2 regions of the Isoalcanivorax indicus genome follow, and region 2 is predicted to be linked to the other one. Evidence: predicted binding sites of a transcription regulator. Region 2 holds the regulator's gene; the other holds the start of a gene.
What was found. The regulator sigma-54, encoded in region 2, starts transcription at its own class of promoters, with help from an activator protein. The targets are predictions, from matches to a motif close to TGGCACNNNNNTTGCTNT.
Positions count from the first base shown of each region.

Region 1 (9,853 bases), 450 kb from region 2:
CAGGGAGCCGTCCTTCTTGCCCCGGCCACGGGGCGTACGAATCGCGTCGTAAATATAGGCTTCGGTCATGGAGAGGGTCCTCTCGCCTTCTTGTCAGCGTGTGAATGGCTGTAGTCGCCGGCCCGGCGCGTCCGCAAAACAGGCATACGCCCGGCCGAAGGGGGCTCTAGACTGCCCCAGCCCCGGTATACAGACAATGACAGGAGTGCTCAAAGCGCTTGATCGAATATGTAAAATGTCAATTGGCCTGCCCGGCGGCCCCGGGGACATTGACCCGCCCCGGGTGCGGTCGTAGTGTTCGTGCCACCCCCGCAGCCCGGACCCTGAGGACACCCTGATGAATGCTGTGCTGGATTTGACAACTTCCCTGCTGGCCACGGTCAGCGAACAGGGACGCGGCGTGCAGAGCAGTGCCGCCGGGCAGCAGCCCGCCGAGCTGCTGGAGCTGTACGATATGGAAGGCTGCCCCTTCTGCCGGGTGGTGCGCGAGGCCCTGACCGATCTGGACCTGGACGCCATGATCTACCCCTGCCCCAAAGGCGGGGTCCGCTTCCGGCCGCTGGTGGAAAAACTGGGCGGGACGCAGCAGTTTCCGTTCCTGATGGACCCGAACACCGATGAAGCCCTGTACGAGTCGGCAGACATCGTTGAATACCTGTATGCCACCTACGGCAGCAAACCGGCCCCGGCGCGCTGGCTGACGCGCTCGGCCCGCACCCTGGGCTCCTTCGGGGCCTCGACACTGCGTATCGGCAAGGGGCTGCGTGCCCGTGACAGTCTGGATATCGGGGAACCACTGGAGCTTTACAGTTTCGAGGCCAGCCCGTTTGCCCGGCCAGTGCGTGAGCTGCTGACCGAACTGGAGTTGCCTTACATCCTGCGCCAGACCGGACGCACGCAGGGACTGGACTGGGTGCTGCCGCCGATACGTGAGCGCATCGCGCCTGATTACATCCCGACCCAGCGCAATCGGGTGGCGCTGCTGGAGCGCACCGGGCGCGTGGCCGTGCCTTATCTGATCGATCCGAACCAGGATGTCGAACTGTACGAGTCACGCCGTATCGTCAGCTACCTGCTGGACACCTACGCCGTCTGAACGACAGGCTCAATCGGGCCGCCCCGGCGGCGGCCTGTTTGCCCGGGGTGCATCGGGGTCTTCGTAATAGGAAGGCTCCGACGTATCCCGCACTTCATCCGGCTCCGCTGGCGTGTCCCCGGCATCCGCAACCAGCATCTCCAGCTTGTCTGCAATATCCCACTCCGCTGGCTCGCCTGGATGATGCTCCTCGAACTCCTCGTTACGCGGATCGATCTCTGTAAGCACCGGTGTGGACGAGGGGGTCACCGTCACGTACTCGCCCTGCTCTTCCACCGGCACCATATCGCTGGCCCGGAAGACATAGAAGACAGCGGCCCCGGCCACCAGCAGACACAGGCTGATGAAGATGAACAGGGCCGGTGCGCCGAGCACCCCCATCAGCACCCCCGCCAGAAGCGGCCCGACCATGGTGCCGACACCATAGGTCCGCAGCATGCTGGCGCAGGCCGCCACCAGTTGATCGTTGGGCAACTGGTCATTGGCCAGCGCCACACTGACCGGATAGGTACTGGCCGCCACCGCAAAGAAAATGCCGCTGAACAGGAACAGGGCGACCACCGAGAAGGCGCCCAGCACCGCCGTAATCGCCGCCGCCAGCGCACCGCAAAACAGCAGCCCGGTGAGCACCGGCAGACGACCGATGCGATCCCCCAGCCAGCCCGCTGGCCATTGCAGCAGCACCGCGCAGATCACGGAAAACCCCATGTACATCGACAGTTGACTGATATCCAGCCCGACACGCAGGGCATACACCGGCGCCAGCGAGAGGAAGGCGCCCAGCGCAATACCCGAAGCCAGCACGCCGGTCATGCCCGCCGGTGCCTGGCGGATCAGCTTGCGCACGCCGAGCGTCTCGGTGTGCGACGGCGAGGTGGGAATCAGGCTCTGCGTCAGCGCCAGTGGCACCAGTGACAGCACGATCAACATGGCCACCACGCTGAACACCACGTATTCCATGGGGTTGCCAAGGCCAACCAGCAGCTGGCCCGAGGCCGAGGCCAGATAGAAGTTGATGGTGTAGATGCCAAGCAGCTTGCCGCGCGATTCATTGGTGGCACGGTCATTGATCCAGCTCTCGGCCACCGTCATCAGGCCCGCCAGACAGATACCGACGACCACACGCATCAGCGCCCAGGACGCAGCCGAGACGATAAGGGGATGCATCAGGGTGGTGGCGCAGGCCACGGCGGCAAACACCGCAAAGGCGCGGATGTGGCCAACCTTGCGGATCACATCGACCGCATAGGTGGCACCGATGATGAAGCCCAGCGAGTAGGCGGCCATCACCACACCCAGGGCCGCATCGGCGACACCTTCCATGTCCAGGCGCAGGGCGATAAGGGTACCCAGCATGGCGCTGCCGCTGACCAGCAGCGCCAGACTGAGAAACAAGGCAATAACGGAGAGCACGACGGTCTTCATGGCGGCCAGTGTACCAGCCCTTTCGTCGCGTTGCGTGGCGGCGCCCCGATTCTTCAGGCTGGCAGACCGAGTCGGCGGGCCTCCATACGGCGCAGGAACTCGAGCATGATCTGCCGGTACAGGTCCACGCCCAGCCAGGCATCCTCAACCCCGGCATCCACATTCGGATTGTCGTTGACCTCCACCACCACCACACGCTCGCCGGACTGCTTCATGTCCACGCCATACAGGCCATTGCCCATCAGCCGGGCCGCCTTCAGCGCCGTGCGCAGCACCTTGGCGGGCACCTCCTGGATCGGCACCGTGCGCGCATTGCCCGACACGGTCTTGCCGCCCTTGTGGTTGTAGATCTGCCAGTGGCCCTTGCTCATGAAATACTGGCAGGCAAACAGGGGGCGGTTATTGAGCACACCGATACGCCAGTCATAGTCCGTGTACATGAATTCCTGAGCCAGCACCACGGCACTCTGCCGGAAGTATTCACCCAGTGCCGTTTCCAGAGCCTCGGCGCTGTCAGCCTTGGTGATACCCCGGGAAAAGCTGCCATCAGGAATTTTCAGCACCACCGGCAAGCCCAGGTCCTCGACCATGGCCTGCACATCATGCTGGCCGTCGCGGAACAGAAAGCGGGTCTTCGGCACCGGTACCTTGTTGGCCTGCATCAGCTCCGCGAAATAGATCTTGTTGGTACAGCGCAGGATCGAACCCGGATCGTCCATCACCACCATGCCCTCCTGCTCGGCCTTGCGCGCGAACTGATAGGTATGATGGTCCAGTGCCGTGGTCTCGCGGATAAACAGGGCGTCGTACTCCGCCAGCCGGGGGTAGTCTTCACGGCCCACTGTTTCCACGTTGATGCCCAGCTCGGCCCCGGCCCGGGTAAACAGGCGCAGCGCCTTGCTGTCGCTCGGCGGCAGGGCTTCGTCCGGGTTCACCAGCATGGCCAGGTCGTAACGGAACTTGCGGCGGCTGCCGACCTTGCGCCATACCCGCGCGTTGAAGGCCTCCAGCGCTGTCGCAAAGGCATCCTCTTCCTTGCCCTTGAGCTGGTGCAAGCCCAGGGGGCGCACGGACTCCACCGTCCAGCTGTCCCGCCGCCGCAGCTCCAGTTGCAGGATCGGCGCGGGCAGCTGATCGAAGATCTGCCGTGCCAGTTCCGCCAGCCCGGCATGTTCGGTCTGGCCAAAGAACACCTTCAATGACAGCCGCTCACCATCCTGGCGGTGCTTCTTCATGGCCTTGTCCAGCGCCGCATCGAACGACTCGAAGTGCAGGCCGTAGAGCGCCTTGCGCGACAGATCGTTGACGGTGCGCACCGATGGCAGCACACGGTGGCCGCGTGCCTCGGCCAGCAGCGAGCAGTAATAACCCGGGCTCAGGTATCGGTAGTTACGGCACAGGTTGATGACCTGGACCCGGCCACTGGGAAAGCTGGTGGTACTGTCCAGATACTCCCGGGCACTCATCAGATGCCGGGCCGGATAATAGGCGGCCCAGTCTCGGCGGTCTTCGACCACCAGAATAACGTTGGTCATGCTGCTCCCTCGACGGTCCCTGCAAGGCTGAAAAGCGTCAATGTTCGCACTGTAGCGTGCCGGTGGCAGGGTCCGCTACAGGCGCAGCGGAGGAAGACCGCGAAATGCATCCCGCAGGCTGTCGGACCAGGCCTCGCGCAGCGCCGTGTAGAAGGCATGCCGCTCGTCGATATGGTAATGACGGCTGCTGTCGAAGCTGTCCTGGGTATAGAGCAGGACATCCAGGGGCATGCCCACGGACAGATTGGAACGGATGGTGGAGTCGAAGCTGATCAGGGCACATTTCATCGCTTCATCCAGAGGCAGCCGATAATCCACCACCCGGTCGATGATCGGCTTGCCATACTTGCTCTCGCCAATCTGGAAATACGGCGTGTCCACCGTAGCTTCGATGAAGTTGCCTGCCGGGTAGACATGGAACAGCCGGCATGGCTCGCCACGAATCTGCCCGCCCACCAGGAAGCTGCCCCCGAAATCGACACCGCTGCCCTGCCCCTGGCCGCCATCACGATGGATCACTTCACGCAGGGTGCTGCCCACCAGTTCGGCGACGTCATACAGGCTGGTGACCTGATACAGGTGACGCGGTGCGTCGTCCCGGATGCGGTTGCGCAGCAGGCTCAGAACACTCTGGGTGGTGGCCAGATTGCCGGCACTCATCAGCACGATCAGGCGTTCACCCTCGCGCTCGAAACGGTGCAACTTGCGAAAGGTGGCAATGTGGTCCACCCCGGCGTTGGTGCGGGAATCCGCCGCGAAGATCATGCCCTGCTCCAGGCGCATGGCCACGCAGTACGTCATGCCAGTTCTCCGTTAATGCGCACCGGGGAAACCCGGGCGCCGATGGCGCAGAGCATAGCGCCGCGGGCCCGCTGGCGGCCAGCGGATTTATTACTGATCGAGACGCTCGACGGTCGCCGTGGCGTGCATCGACTCGGGGCCACCACCGTACCGCACGCCACGCACCGGGCAGGCATCCAGGTAATCCAGCCCGACGGCCAGCTTCAGGTGCTGACGCAGCTGGCGCGTCTGGTTGACCACGTCATAGCTGTGCCAGGCGTCCTGGAACCAGACCTCCGCCCAGGCATGGCTGGCGACGTGTTCCTGATCCTCACTGTACAGGTAGCCACTGACATAGCGGGCGGGCAGACCGAGCAGGCGGCAGCAGGCCAGAAACACATGGGTGTGGTCCTGGCAGACCCCGTGCCCCCCGGCAAAGGCCTCACCGGCAGAACTGCCTGCGTGGGTCATGCCCGGGGTGTAGGCCATACGTGCCAGCAACGCCGCCATCAGCCGCTCCAGGGTCGCTTCATCGGCGCTATCCCCCAGCTCGGCAAGGAAGCTGCGGATCGCCGAGCTGGGGCGAGTCAGCCGCGTGTGCCTGCTGTACACCAGGGGCGACAGGGAAGAGTCATCCTGCTCACGGTCATCATCCGTGATCTCCACCTCGCCACGCGCCAGAATGGAAATACTGGAATGCGGCTGGTCCAGCGTCAGCACATGCAGGATATTGCCGAAGCCGTCACTGCTGACCAGCGGCGTCTGCGGCATTTCCAGCTGCCAGCTGAGTATCCGCTGGCGCGGCGATGGCCTCGGTGTAAGGCGCACATACTGGGTGCTGTGGCGCGCCTCGTGGTCGTACCGATAGGTCGTCAGATGTTCAATCGACAGTCGCATGATCGCCTCACACCAGTTCCAGGTAGGCGGACTGGATGGTATCCGCCAGTTCGTTGATACGGCGCAGGAAATCCGTCAGGTATTCATGCAGCCCGACCTCGAACACATGACTGATATCGCCATACTGCAGACGCGCAAACTGGACCGCCACCAGCCGCTTTGCATCCATGCCTGCTTCACCTTCCACCGACGGCAGCAGCTCCGCGAGCATTTCCACGCAGGAACGCAGGGAACGAGGTACTTCGGCGCGAAAAATCAGCATCTCGGCGATATGCTCAGAGGTGACACGATCGGTATAAATCTCGCGATAGGCCTCGTAGGCGCCAACAGAACGCAACAGCGCATTCCAGCGGTAATACTCCACCGCACTGTTGCCGACGCCGGTATGAATCTGGTGTTTCACATCAAGGATACGAGCCGTGTTGTCGGCCCGCTCGATAAAGGTACCCACGCGCAGGAAGCGGAACGCATCGTTACGAATCATGGTGCCGTAAGCCGCCCCCCGGAACAGGTGCGAGCGCTCCTTGACCCAGTCCATGAAGGCACTGGCACCCATGGCAATCAGACCGTAACGGCGAATGCTCTGCAATTCGATCCAGGTGGCGTTGATGCTCTCCCACACCTCACTGGTAATGCGCCCGCGCACGGCATGCGCATTCTCCCGCGCGCTGCGGATACAGTTGTAGATGCTGCCGGGATTTTCCTCGTCCAGCGAAAAGAAGTGCATCACATTGTTGATCTGCACCGTGTCGTAACGACTGATATAGCGATCCCAGGTCCCCGAGATTTTCAGCGGCGCCGCCACTTCTTCGTCCACCGTCGCTGCAAACGGAATCAGCGACAGGTTCCAGGCCACATCCAGCATCCGCGCCGTGTTTTCCGCACGCTCCAGATGACGGGACATCCAGTAGAGTTCCGAGGCAGTCCGGCTCAGCATGGCGCGTCCTCCAGCACCCAGGTGTCCTTGGTGCCGCCACCCTGGGACGAGTTGACCACCAGCGAGCCCTCCTTCATCGCCACCCGCGTCAGCCCGCCGGGCACCAGACGCACCTCACGGCCACTGAGCACAAAAGGCCGCAGGTCGATATGCCGGGGCGCGATGCCCTCTTCGACAAACACCGGGCAGGTGGACAAGGACAGTGTCGGTTGCGCGATATAGTTCTCCGGCGCCGCCAGCAGCTGCTCGCGGAAGCGGGCAATCTGTTCGCGGGTACTGGCTGGCCCGATCAGCATGCCGTAACCGCCTGCACCGTGGACTTCCTTGACCACCAGTTCATCCAGGTGCGCCAGCACATGGGACAGGTCCTGCGGCTCACGACACAACCAGGTGGGCACATTCTTCAGGATCGGTTCTTCATCCAGATAGAAGCGGATCATGTCCGGCACATAGGGATAGATCGACTTGTCATCAGCCACCCCGGTGCCGATGGCATTGGCCAGCACCACATTGCCTTCGCGGTAGGCCGACAACAGGCCGGGCACGCCGAGCATGGAATCCGGATTGAACGCCAGCGGATCGAGAAAATCATCATCGATGCGCCGGTAGATCACGTCCACCCGCTGCGGGCCCGCCGTGGTGCGCATGTAGACCACGCCATCGCGGGTAAACAGGTCTGCGCCTTCCACCAGTTCAATGCCCATCTGCCGGGCCAGAAAGGCATGTTCGAAGTAAGCGCTGTTGTAACGCCCCGGTGTCAGCAGCACCACACAGGGGTTGGTGACGTGGCAGCTCTGCTCCAGCATCTCGTGCAGGAGTGCGGGGTAGTGATCCACCGGCGCCACCCGATGCCGGGCAAACAGTTCCGGATACAGACGCATCATCATGCGCCGGTTCTCGATCATGTAGGAGACGCCAGAGGGCGTGCGCAGATTGTCCTCCAGCACATAATAATCGCCGTCATTGTTACGGATCAGGTCGACACCGGCGATGTGCGCGTAGACGTCATTGGGCAGGTCGATACCCTGCATGCAGGGCTGATAGTGGGCGTTGGCAAACACCTGCCTGGCAGGAATGCGGCCGGCACGCACAATGGCCTGCTCATGATAGATATCACGCAGGAACAGGTTCAGCGCCTGCACCCGTTGCAACAGACCCCGCTCCAGCATCCCCCATTCGGACGCTGGAATGATGCGTGGCACACTGTCGAAGGGAATCAGCCGTTCGGTACCCTCCTCTGCACCGTAGACATTGAAGGTAATCCCCACACGGTGGAACAGCAGGTCCGCTTCCTTGCGCTTGCGCTCGATCGTGTCCATGGACACGCCCTCAAGCCAGCGCCAGTAAGCGGCGTAGTGGGGTTGTGCCGCGCCAGGCGCGGAAAACATCTCGTCGTACCCCCCGGGCGGCGGGCTACCAGCCTTGATCATGCGGTCCCATCCTCGGTCATGCCTGCAATGGGTCAAGCGAAGCATAAGCCATGCCAGCTTTACGCCTGTGGTGGCGCGCCATGGCGGGGCAAGCGGGCGGCAGCGCACCGTCGGCGCGCATGTGAGCGCACTGCTTTGGGGCGCACCCTTTATGAACCTTACTATGAACCACTGAGCGATACCTGGAAATGATTCCGCTCTGCCGAACCTCCCTGCCTGCGCGGGATGGATAGCTGGATGGGATGAGATTGACCAACGTTCACCACCCCGACGGCCTCAAGGGGCTAGAGTGAGGGAGCGCTTGCGGAGTGGCTGGTGCCACCGTCGGGGGCGCGTTGCGCCCCTGAGGGAGGGATTGATTCGGCCTGCGGCCTCACCCCTTCGGGGCGCGCTGCGCGCGTCCTGCGCCGCTGCGCGGCTTGTCGAACGTAGGGGTCGAATCACCCGGCCACGGCGCCTGCATGCGCCGCGGCGTTCGCTCGCTCGCGACGCTGTGCGTCTGAAACAGAGCGGCTCACCCCTCACCGCCAGATACAAAAAAACCCGCGTTAGCGGGTTCTTTTGTATCTGGCGGTGAGGGAGGGATTCGAACCCTCGATACGCTATTAACGTATACACACTTTCCAGGCGTGCTCCTTCAGCCACTCGGACACCTCACCGAAAACTTGTCGCTCACAGGTTGCTGGCTTGGGGCATACCTGTCGCACGCAATGCGTGCTCTGCTATTCGCCGGTTGCACCGGCTCACCCCTTCGGGGCCGTCGCGGCCATGCCGCAACGTTCGCTTGCCTGTGGCAAGGCGTCAGCCACTCGGACACCTCACCGAAAACCTGGTCACCGTAAAGCCGGTCTCTGCCAGGCTGGCTACAGAGGGCGCGTAGATTACCCGAGTCCTCCGGTGATCGCAACGCGCAAACCAACGCCGGAACTCAATCCACGCGGCCATCGGGGCGGGACAGGTCACGGGCCAGATAATGGGCGGTGAAACGTGCCGCGATCTCGCCGCTGGGGGACGACAGGGTGGCGCTGATGGCCAGGCGGGCGCGCCCGCGGCGGACCAGGCGGCGGGCAAAGCGGGACAGGTCGTCCTCGCTGGCCTGAATATGCAGGGTGGCATCACTGGCCAGCGGCGCCACGTACTGCAATGAGGATTCGGCCGCGACCACATCCACCTGCGGCACCCGTGCTTCGCCTTCCAGCGTCGTCAGGGCCCAACCACCCAGCGTCAGCAGCGCCGCCTGACTGCCTGCGAAGAAGGTGCCCTTGTCGTTCACGTTGGGCGCCAGGGGCGCGGCCAGCAACAGGTCGCCGGGGTGCCAGCGGGTGAAGCTGAAGTCCAGATGCCGGGTCAGCGGAATGGCGCCGCGCACGCGCTCGGCCAGAGCCGTCAGATCACTCATGCAGGCAGCGTCCTGGTATAGCGGCGCGGATCGTCCTCCGGCACCCGTTTGATGGCGCCTGCCGGGGTGCCCAGATAGATGAAACCGACAATCTCGTCCTTGTCGGCAAAGCCCAGCGAGGCCTTGACGTGGCGATGGCGGGCCATGCTGCCGGTACGCCACATGGCCCCTACCCCCAGGGCATGGGCGGCCAGCATGATGTTCTGCACCGCCGCGCCGGTGGCCACGATCTGCTCGAGCACCGGCACCCGGTTGTGTTCATCCGTCTCGGCCACGGCCACCAGGATCAGGGGCGCCCGGAACGGCTTCATGCGCAGCTTGTCCAGGGCCTCGGCGTCGGCGTCAGGCTCGTCC
Region 1 covers NZ_QGMP01000001.1:2,014,129-2,023,981, forward strand. The annotation lists gene DKW65_RS09145 (acetyl-CoA C-acetyltransferase) at 1-69, opposite strand, end outside; gene DKW65_RS09150 (glutathione S-transferase N-terminal domain-containing protein) at 338-1,096, shown strand; gene DKW65_RS09155 (MFS transporter) at 1,106-2,521, opposite strand; gene DKW65_RS09160 (RimK family protein) at 2,575-4,056, opposite strand; gene DKW65_RS09165 (proteasome-type protease) at 4,132-4,857, opposite strand; gene DKW65_RS09170 (transglutaminase family protein) at 4,948-5,733, opposite strand; gene DKW65_RS09175 (alpha-E domain-containing protein) at 5,741-6,670, opposite strand; gene DKW65_RS09180 (circularly permuted type 2 ATP-grasp protein) at 6,664-8,100, opposite strand; tRNA gene DKW65_RS09185 (tRNA-Ser) at 8,669-8,759, opposite strand; gene DKW65_RS09190 (YiiD C-terminal domain-containing protein) at 9,029-9,499, opposite strand; gene DKW65_RS09195 (nitroreductase family protein) at 9,496-9,853, opposite strand, start outside.
Region 1: DKW65_RS09180 (circularly permuted type 2 ATP-grasp protein) is a predicted target of sigma-54. The motif match lies at 8,139-8,156, and genes of this name have one in related genera.

Region 2 (9,853 bases):
GCCACTGGAAGAGTTCACCATTGCCGGGCACCTTGGCGAGATGTTTGCCGGTTTGCAGGTCGTGGGGAGCGATGTGGATCGACGGGGCAACATTCATTGCGGCAGCCTGTTGCTGTCGCCGATGAAGATTGCGGGGATCTGATTTTTATTTCAATGGGGGACAGGGATGCAAGGGGAAAACCCATACCAGGAGCCGCAGGCAGAGCTCTTGCCGAAGCAAGACAGGCTGGTGTTATCGATTCATCCGCCAAGGCGCAGAGATATGGGCGCCGGGTGGCGCTGGTTTGTGGATGCTGCGCGCATACTTCGTAGTGCCTGGCTTCCAATTGCTTTCGGTATCTTTCTGCTCTTCTTTCTGTTGATGGCTATCCAGAGTATACCTGTTGTTGGATATATAGCTTCCCAGACGTTGTTTATGCCGTTTTTCGAAGCCGGCATTCTGATGCTTGGCCTGAAGGCGGATGAAGGCCGCCGGGTATCTTTCAAGCATGCGTTTGCGGGCTTTGGGGAAAAATGCCCCCAGCTGCTCCTGATGGGTGTGGTGATGATGGCCGCCCTTCTGGGTTTGACGGCAGTTGGCTGGGTGTTGAACTATCTTGTTTTCCCTGCAACGACCCCGCAAATATATGAGGTGCTGGGGTTCTTCGGGACGTCGGCGGGAGGGCTGGATGAGTCGGGTGATCTCTCCGGCATGGCGGGATACTATGTAATTACGACTCTGGTTTTTCTCGCTTATTTCTCTTTCTTCTGGTTTTCAACGGGTTTGGTTTTTCTGGGAGGAAAGAGTATCCCGGATGCCATCACTGAAAGCATATCGGGGTTCTACAAGAATATTGTTCCTTTTATCTGGTACGGCTGTGTCGCCTTTATAGTGTCGCTTCTGGTGGTCGGCGGTATGACGTTCTTGATGGTTTACCTTGGGGTTTTCGGTGTTGCGGTTTTGATTTTTTTCTTGATTGTGATGATTCTCGTGTTCTTGATGAGTCATTACAGTTCGTTCCGGGACATCTATACTGATACCCTCTGATCCCTGGCGTGGCTGAAGTTCATTTTTTCAGCAGTCAGGGAGGGAGAGGGGTGTCGACGGAGCAATTTCATTGTGGCGACTTCAAGGTCGCCAATGAAGATTGCACAGGACTGATTTTCAATTCAATGAGGGAACAGTGATGCAAGGGGAAAATCCGTATCAACAACCGCAGGCCGATGTGATGCCGTTGCGTGAGGCGTCCGAGATGGCCGTCAACCCGCCTCGGGGGCGTGATATTGGCGCGGGCTGGCGCTGGATTGCCGATGGCTGGCGTGTGTTCAAGAGTGCCTGGGTGCAGATCTTTTTTGGTCTGCTGCTGCTGTGGCTGATCTCCATGGCCATTCAGTGGGTGCCGCTGGTGGGCTTTCTGGCGTCCATGATACTGACGCCTGTATTCAGCGTGGGTCTGCTGGTGCTGGCCTGGAAAGCGGATGAGGGGCAGAGTCCCTCGATCAGCGATATCTTTGCCGGGTTCCAGAACAAGTTTCCGCAGCTGGTCATGCTGGGGCTGGCTTACATGGGGCTGATCCTGGGTGCGGCGCTGATCGTGGGTCTGCTGGCCTATCTGCTGATGGCAGATGCCCTGGTGGCATCCTTTGCCATGCTGGAAGCGATGGAAGAGGGGGGTGCACCGGCCTTCGCCGATGACATGATGTTGCGGCTCGCCCTGCTTGTGCTGCTGTTCATGGCAGTGATGTTGCCGGTCATGGCGATGTACTGGTTTTCACCGGCGCTGGTGTTCTTCGGCAATCGCGGTATCGGCGAGTCGCTCAAGGAAAGCCTGATGGGCTGCCTGAAGAACATCCTGCCGATGTTCTGGTACAGCATCGTCATGATCATTCTGATGATTCTGGCGGTGATTCCGCTGGGCCTGGGGCTGCTGGTGCTGTTGCCGGTGCTGGCGGTGAGCTACTACAGCTCGTTCCGGGATATCTATACCGATACGCTGTAAGTCACTCGCCCTCGTCGAACCGCCGGGCAAACAGGTCGGTGAGTTCGTCGAGGGCTTCTCTCGCCTGTTCGCCTTCCACGCGTACTCCCACCTTGCTGCCCTTGGCGGCGGCCAGCGTCAGCACGCCCATCATGTTACGGGCTTCGACCTCGCGACCATTGCAGCGCAGCAGGATGCTGACCTCGTGACGGCAGGCCACGCTGACCACTTTGGCGGCAGCGCGGGCATGCAGTCCCAGGCGATTGATAACGGGCAGTTCTGCTTCCAGCACAGTGTCGGGCATGCTTATTCCAGTTCCAGATGCCGGATCTGGGCATCCCAGCCAGCCTTGCAGAGACGCTCTGCCAACTGCTCCACCATGTACACAGAGCGGTGGCGGCCGCCGGTGCAGCCGATGGCCACCGTCATGTAGGTGCGATCGTTCGCTTCATAGCGCGGCAGCCAGCGCAGTAGCAGCTGTTCGATATCGTGCAGCAGTTCAGGGGTGTCGCTCTGGCTGCCGAGAAAATCCTGGATCGGTTTCTGGCGGCCGTTAAAGGGGCGCAGGGTGGCATCCCAGTGCGGGTTGGGCAGCATGCGCACGTCGAAGACCAGGTCGGCATCCGGTGGCACGCCATTCTTGAAGCCGAAGGACTCCACCAGCAGCGACAGGCGACCGCTGCGCTGGGCCACACGATCGCGAATCATGTTGCGCAGGGTGTGTGGGTCCATCTTGCTGGTGTCCACCAGCAGGTCTGCGCTGGTCTGGATGCTGGCCAGTAACTCGCCTTCGTGGGCGATGGCTTCCGAGAGCGACATGTCCTGGTCGCTCAGCGGGTGGCGGCGGCGGGTGGCGCTGAAGCGTTTCAACAGGGTGTCGTGGTCGGCATCCAGATAAATGACTTCGCAGGTCAGGCCCTGTTCGCGCACCGCGCGCAGCAGTTCGGAGAAGCGCGGCAGCTGGCTGCGCAGGTTGCGCGCATCGATGCCCACAGCAATGCGTTCAATCTCGCTGCTCTCTTCGCGCAGCTGGGTCGCCAGGGTAGAGAGCAGGCCAAGAGGCAGGTTGTCCACACAGTAAAAGCCCAGATCTTCCAGAGCTTGCAGGGCGGTGGTCTTGCCGGAGCCTGAGCGGCCGCTGAGGATTACCAGTTTCATCGGGTCAGGACGCCAGTCGCAGTTCCGCTTCAGAATCGACGGCCGTGCTGAACAGGTGCGCTGCCGAGGTAGCCTGGCGCAGGCCATCGCGGAATGCGGGCTCGTTGAACAGCGCTGCCAGGTGGCTGAGGGTTTTCAGATGTTGTTCCGGGTTGTCTTCGGGGACCAGCAGTACGAACACCAGGTCCACCGGGCGGCTGTCCACCGCGTCGAAATCAATGGCCTCGGCCAGGCTGACCAGCAGGCCGAGGGGTTTGCTGCATGAGGCCAGCCGGCAATGGGGAATGGCGATGCCTTCCCCGATGCCGGTACTGCCCAGGCGTTCACGCGCAATCAGGGCGTCAAAGACTTCCTGTTCGCTCAAACCGGGACTATCCCGTGTGGCCAGTTCCGCCACCTGGTCGAGCAGACGCTTCTTGCTCACGCCCTGCAGGTGGTAGTGGGTTCGCTCCGGTGTCAGCAGTTCCCGTACGCGCATGATGGGTACTCAGATCTCAGTGTCCGTGGTTACGATTGACCGACTTTTCCTTGTGCTTGAGGATCTGTCGGTCGAGCTTGTCAGTCAGCATGTCGATGGCAGCGTACATGTCGCCAGCCTCGGCAGTGGCGAAGACCTCACCGCCGGCCACCCGAATGGTGGATTCCGCCTTGTGCGTCTTCGGTTCCGGCGACAGGATCACCTGAACACTCGTAATGTGATCAAAATGCCGTTCAAGCCGGGTGAATTTCTCATTGATGTACTCGCGCAGGGCATCGGTGATATCCAGGTGGTGACCGCTGATGTTGATCTGCATGGCTGACTCCTGTACCTGCTTCAGTTGACCGCCTATCCCGCGATCGGTGCCAGCCGGGCCCTGCGTGGGTCAGACCAGCCGCTTGCGCTCGCTGGATGCCGGTATACGCATCGCCTCTCTGTACTTGGCGACAGTGCGTCGCGCCACCTGAATGCCCTGTTCATTGAGCAGGCTGGCCAGCCGGCTGTCGCTCAATGGTTTTTTCGGGCTCTCGGCGGCGATCAGCTTCTTTATGATGGCACGAATGGCGGTGCTTGAACATTCACCTCCGCCTTCGGTGCCCACATGACTTGAGAAGAAAAATTTCAGCTCGAACATGCCCCGGGGCGTGAACATGAATTTCTGGCTGGTGACCCGGGAAATGGTGGACTCGTGCATCTCCACGGCGCTGGCGATATCCGCCAGGACCAGCGGTTTCATGGCCTCCTCGCCGTACTCGAAGAAGTCCTGCTGGACCTCGACGATGCGGGTGGCGACCTTGAGCAGCGTCTCATTGCGGCTTTGCAGGCTCTTCAGGAACCAGCGAGCCTCCTGCAGCTGATTGCGCAGGTAGCTGTTGTCATCGTCACGCAACTGCTTGCTGCCCGCCATGGCGGCGTAACCCGCGTTCAGCCGTACCTTGGGCAGGGCATCGCCGTTCAGCTCGACACGCCAGCGCCGCCCCTGCCGCCGCACGATCACGTCCGGCACGGTATAGGTCTCGGCCTGTTCCACGATGCTGTCGCCGGGGTGCGGGTTGAGGCTGCGCAGCAGACGGATCACCTCCACCAGTTCAGTCTCGGTGACCGCCACCAGACGGCGCAGCTGGGCGTAGTCGCGGCTCTCCAGCAGCGGCAGGTGCTGGGTCAGGCGCAGGGCGGCGTCACGCCAGGGGGTCTCGTCAGGCAGCAGGCGCAGCTGGATGGCCAGGCACTCGGCCAGGTCGCGGGCGGCCACGCCAGGAGGGTCGAAGTGCTGCAGGCGATGCAGCACGGCCAGGACCTCGTCCTCTTCCGGCCACGGCGTCTCGATGCCTGAGGGCAGGCTGCGCCGCGCGGCTTCAGCGATATCCGTGAGGGAGCAGGTCAGGTAGCCGCGATCATCAAGGCTTTCAATGATCGCGTAGGCGATGACGCGGTCGGCGTCGCCCATGGGCGTCAGGTTGAGTTGCCACAGCAGGTGTTCGTCGAGGCTGGCGCTGGCGGCGGTACGCTGCTCCCAGGCTTCCAGGTCGTCCTCGGGGGCGCCCGCGCTCGGGGCCTCGGTGAAGGGGTCCTCCCAGTCGGTATCGACGCCGCTGTCGTAGTCGTCCACCACGGCGTCATCGTTGCCCGTCACTTCACCGGGTTCCAGGGGTTCCTCGCCCGCCGTATCGCTCAGGCTGTCGCTGGCGTAGTCCTCTTCGTCCAGCTCCAGCAAGGGGTTGGCTTCGATGGCTTCCTGGATCTCCAGGCGCAGGTCGAGCGTCGACAACTGCAGCAGGCGGATGGCCTGCTGCAGTTGTGGTGTCATGGTCAGGTGCTGACCGATCTGTATCTGCAGACCTGGTTTCATCTGATGGTGTGTCCCCCGAACGTGTCGCAATAACCGGCAGGGCGGTTAACTGATCTTCACGTCAACAGGGTCCAAGGATAGCAACCAGCAATTTTCGTGCCCATTCTTGAATTCATACGGCGAATGGGCTAGGTCGGCGCTTCATGCACTGTTATGGCGCACTTTTTGCGCCAGTCGGGTGTGTCACAGGCGGAAATCGGCGCCCAGATAGACATCCCGCACCTGCTGGTTGGCAAGGATGGTGTCCGCGTTACCGGCAGCAATGATGTGGCCGCCGCTGACGATATACGCGGTATCGCAGATGGTGAGGGTCTCGCGCACATTGTGGTCGGTGATCAGCACGCCGATACCCCGGTCGCGCAGGTGGGTGATGATGCCCTTGATCTCGTTCACCGAGATCGGGTCTACCCCGGCAAAAGGCTCGTCCAGCAGGATGAAGGCCGGGTCCGTCGCCAGACCACGGGCAATCTCGGCCCGGCGCCGCTCGCCCCCGGACAGGCTCATGCCGAGGCTGTCGCGAATATGCGTGATGCTGAATTCCTGCAGCAGCTGCTCCAGTCGTTCCTGGCGTTCGGCCTTGTTCAGGTCGTTGCGGGTTTCCAGGATCGCCATGATGTTGTCGGCGACACTCAGGCGCCGGAAGATGCTGGCTTCCTGCGGCAGGTAGCCGATGCCACGGCGGGCGCGGCCGTGCATCGGCAGGGCCGTGATGTTGTCGCCGTTGATGCTGATATAGCCGGCATCCGGCGGTACCAGCCCGACAATCATGTAAAAGCAGGTGGTCTTGCCCGCGCCGTTGGGGCCGAGCAGCCCCACCACTTGACCGGCTTCCACCTGAAGCGAGACATCCTCGATCACTCGACGGCCTTTGTAGCTCTTGGCCAGATTGTGCGCGCTAAGCAGGCTCACGGCTGTGTTTCCCTGTTGCTGTCTTCCGCCGGAATCACCAGCCGCACGCGCTGCTCTGCACCGTCGCCGCTGGCCTCGATATCCCGGGTCGAGAGGTTGTAGACCACCCGGGCGCCCTGAAAGCGGCGGCCCCGGTTTTCGATATGTGCATCACCGCTGAGGGTGATGGTCTGGGCGGCCACATCATAGACCAGTCGGCTGGCCCGGGCATGGATGTCTGCGCCTTCGCGCAAGCGTACGGGGGCCCCCGTGGCCACAACGCGGGTCAGCTCGCCATCTTTCATGGTCAGTTCGATGCGCTCGGCGTTCAGGCGCCGTTCGCCCTGCATCATTTCGGCGTTGCCCTCATAGACCCCGATGCCGGTTTCCTGACGGAATACGGCGCGGTCGGCGCTGATCACGGCTTCCTGGGCGGCGGCGGGCAACGCCAGCAGCGCGAGCAGCCCGATCAGGGCCGCGCGTGCGATGGGGAAATCAGGTCGGGTCATAGCGGCTTTCCACCTGTTGCAGCAGTTGCACTTCGCCGTCGGCGCTGTTGGCTTCCATGGCGCCCGCACGGGTGCGGCCGCCGGGGTGGGTAATCTCCACGGTACCGGGACTGGTCAGGCGCTCAAGGGCGGATTCGTAAACCAGCTCTTCGCTCTGCACCAGCAGGCCATCGGGGCCGTGATCGCGTGCCTCCACGGCACCGCGCAGGGTCACATGGCGGCCCCGGTCACGGACTTCGCCGCGATCGGCGGTCAGCTCCCAGGCCAGCGCCGGATCATGCAGCGCCAGCCGTGGCTGCTCCACCAGTGTTTCGCCCCGCGTATCCATTTCCGTAATGCGTTCGGCTCGCAGGTCGTACTGCAGGTCGCCGCTTTCGGTAAAGGTACGGGCCGAGACACGCTCCACGATCAGGGCGGGCGGCAGCTCGCGCGCATCCTCGACAACGGTCGGCCGGTCCCGCCACTCGTGCAGCGCCAGCAGGCTCACGGCCGCCATGACGGTGACGCCGATGGCGCTGAGGACGCCCTGATTGCGGATCACGATCGTGCCCCCAGGATGAAATCACAGATTTCACGCACCGCGCCTTCGCCGCCGCGACATTCGGTGACCAGATCGGCGGCGGTTCGGGCGCAGGGGTGGCCGTTGGGCACGGAAAAGCCCAGTTGCGCCCAGACCAGCGCTGGCACATCCGGCTCATCGTCACCGGCATAGCCGACCTGACTGGCTTCGAAACCCAGCTCCCCGGCCAGCGCGGCCAGCGCCACGCCCTTGTCTTCACGCCCCTGGATGACGTGCTGGATGCCGAGGTCGGCGGCGCGGCGCGCCACCATGGCGGATTGGCGCCCGGTAATGATCGCCAGGGTCACGCCCGCGGCGGCCAGTTGCTTGAGGCCGTGGCCATCCAGCGTGCAGAACACCTTGAAGGTTTCACCGTCCGGGCCGTAGTAGAGGCGGCCATCGGTCATGACGCCGTCCACATCGAAGGCCATCAGGCGCAGTTGCCGCGCACGGGCGCGCAGGGTCGCGTTGCCCTGGCCGAGGGGAGCGGATGCGCTGGGGGCTGGATGCATGCGGGTGGTTCTCCTCAGACGACGCCGGCGCGTAACAGGTCATGCATGTTCAGCGCCCCCACAGGGCGGCGCCGGGCATCGACCACGATCAGACCGTTGATCTTGCGCTGTTCCATGATATTGACCGCTTCGGCGGCCAGATGTCCTGTTTCGATGACCACGGGATCGCGCGTCATCACCTGTTCGATGGCGCAGGTGCGGATATCCAGCGCCGGTTGGTCCAGTACCCGGCGCAGGTCGCCGTCGGTGAAAACGCCGCTGAGCAGGCCGTCAGCGCCCTGCACGGCGGTCATGCCGAGCCCCTTGCGGCTGATTTCCAGCAGGGCATCGCTCAGTGACGTGCCTTCGCGGACACAGGGCAGGCGGTCGCCGTCGTGCATGATGTCGTCCACCGCCAGCAACAGGCGTCGCCCCAGGCTGCCGCCCGGGTGTGACATGGCGAAGTCCTCGGCAGAAAAACCGCGGGCTTCCAGCAGCGCAATGGCGAGCGCATCGCCCATGGCCAGCGCCGCCGTGGTGCTGGAGGTGGGGGCCAGATTGTGCGGGCAGGCTTCGATACTGACCACCACCGGGATATGCACATCGGCCTGTCGGGCCAGCGTCGATGCCGGGCGGCCGGTCAGGCTGATCAGGGGAATGCCACGCCGTTTGAGCACCGGCAGGATGGCCAGCACTTCGCCGGTTTCGCCGGAATTGGACAGTGCCAGCACGATGTCGCCCTCGGTAATCATGCCCAGATCGCCGTGCGAGGCCTCGGCGGGGTGCACGAAGAAAGAGGGGGTGCCGGTGCTGGCGAGGGTGGCGGCGATCTTGTCGCCAATGTGTCCGGACTTGCCCATGCCGGTGACGATCACTCGGCCGCGGCAGGCCAGCATCAGTGCGCAGGCCTGGTCGAAGGTGTCGTCCAGGGCTTCGATGAGTTCGGCCACCGCGTCCGCTTCAAGGCGCAAAACGCGGCGGGCGGTGTCCTGAAAACGGTTGCTCATGCTTGCTCCAGCGGGTCAGCGCGCATTATACAGGGCGTCCCGCTCCAGCGGCGACCCTGGGTTACAGGTTGGCGGGTGACAGGCCGAGGTTACAGGCTCTGTGCCGCCAACAGGGCGAGGTAGGCCACATAGCCACTCAGCAACAGCAGCCCTGCCAGCCGCCCGAGTGTGGCGCGTCCGGCGGCCAGCACCAGGACCAGCAGCAGCACCGACAGCGCGAGCATGGCCGGGTAATCACGCACCAGCAAGGCCGGATCGATCACGCCCGGTGCCAGCAGGGCCGGTACCGGCAACACCGCCAGCAGGTTCATGACGTTGGAGCCGACGATATTGCCGATGGCCAGATCGGCATGGCCGCGCAGGGCAGCGGCCACCGAAGCGGCCAGCTCCGGCAGGCTGGTGCCCGCGGCCACCAGAGTGAGACCGATCACGGTTTCGCTGACGCCCAGCCCGAGGGCCAGTTCCACGGCCCCCCAGACCAGCATGCGCGCGCTCCCCAGCAAGACCACCAGGCCGCTGATGAACAGCAGCCAGTCACGGGCCGCTGTGCTGCCGTGCTCGGGCACCTCGACCTCGGCGGCCTCGGGGCGCGCCTTGCGGAAGGTCCACATCAGGGTGCCGATCAGCGCCATGGCCGCCAGCAGCAGGATGCCGTCCTGGCGTGACAGGTGCCCGTCGAGCAGGAACAGCCCGGCCAGCAGGGCCACCAGCAGGTAGACCGGCAGATCCTGATGACGGGTGTCGGCGGTAATCAGAATGGGGCGAGCGAGCAGGGTCAGCGCCAGCACCATGCCGATGTTGGCAATGTTGGAGCCGAGCGCATTGCCGATAGCCAGATCGCTGCTGCCGGTCAGCGCGGCAGTGGCCGAGACCAGGATTTCCGGTGCCGAGGTGCCGAAAGCGACCAGCGTCAGGCCGATGGTCATGGGGGTCATGCCCAGGCGCAGGGCCAGACC
Region 2 covers NZ_QGMP01000001.1:2,464,329-2,474,181, reverse strand. The annotation lists gene pmbA (metalloprotease PmbA) at 1-142, shown strand, start outside; gene DKW65_RS11190 (BPSS1780 family membrane protein) at 167-1,027, shown strand; gene DKW65_RS11185 (BPSS1780 family membrane protein) at 1,167-1,979, shown strand; gene DKW65_RS11180 (HPr family phosphocarrier protein) at 1,981-2,262, opposite strand; gene rapZ (RNase adapter RapZ) at 2,265-3,116, opposite strand; gene ptsN (PTS IIA-like nitrogen regulatory protein PtsN) at 3,121-3,594, opposite strand; gene hpf (ribosome hibernation-promoting factor, HPF/YfiA family) at 3,611-3,910, opposite strand; gene DKW65_RS11160 (RNA polymerase factor sigma-54) at 3,980-5,443, opposite strand; gene lptB (LPS export ABC transporter ATP-binding protein) at 5,627-6,352, opposite strand; gene lptA (lipopolysaccharide transport periplasmic protein LptA) at 6,349-6,840, opposite strand; gene lptC (LPS export ABC transporter periplasmic protein LptC) at 6,827-7,381, opposite strand; gene DKW65_RS11140 (KdsC family phosphatase) at 7,378-7,911, opposite strand; gene DKW65_RS11135 (KpsF/GutQ family sugar-phosphate isomerase) at 7,926-8,897, opposite strand; gene DKW65_RS11130 (calcium/sodium antiporter) at 8,987-9,853, opposite strand, start outside.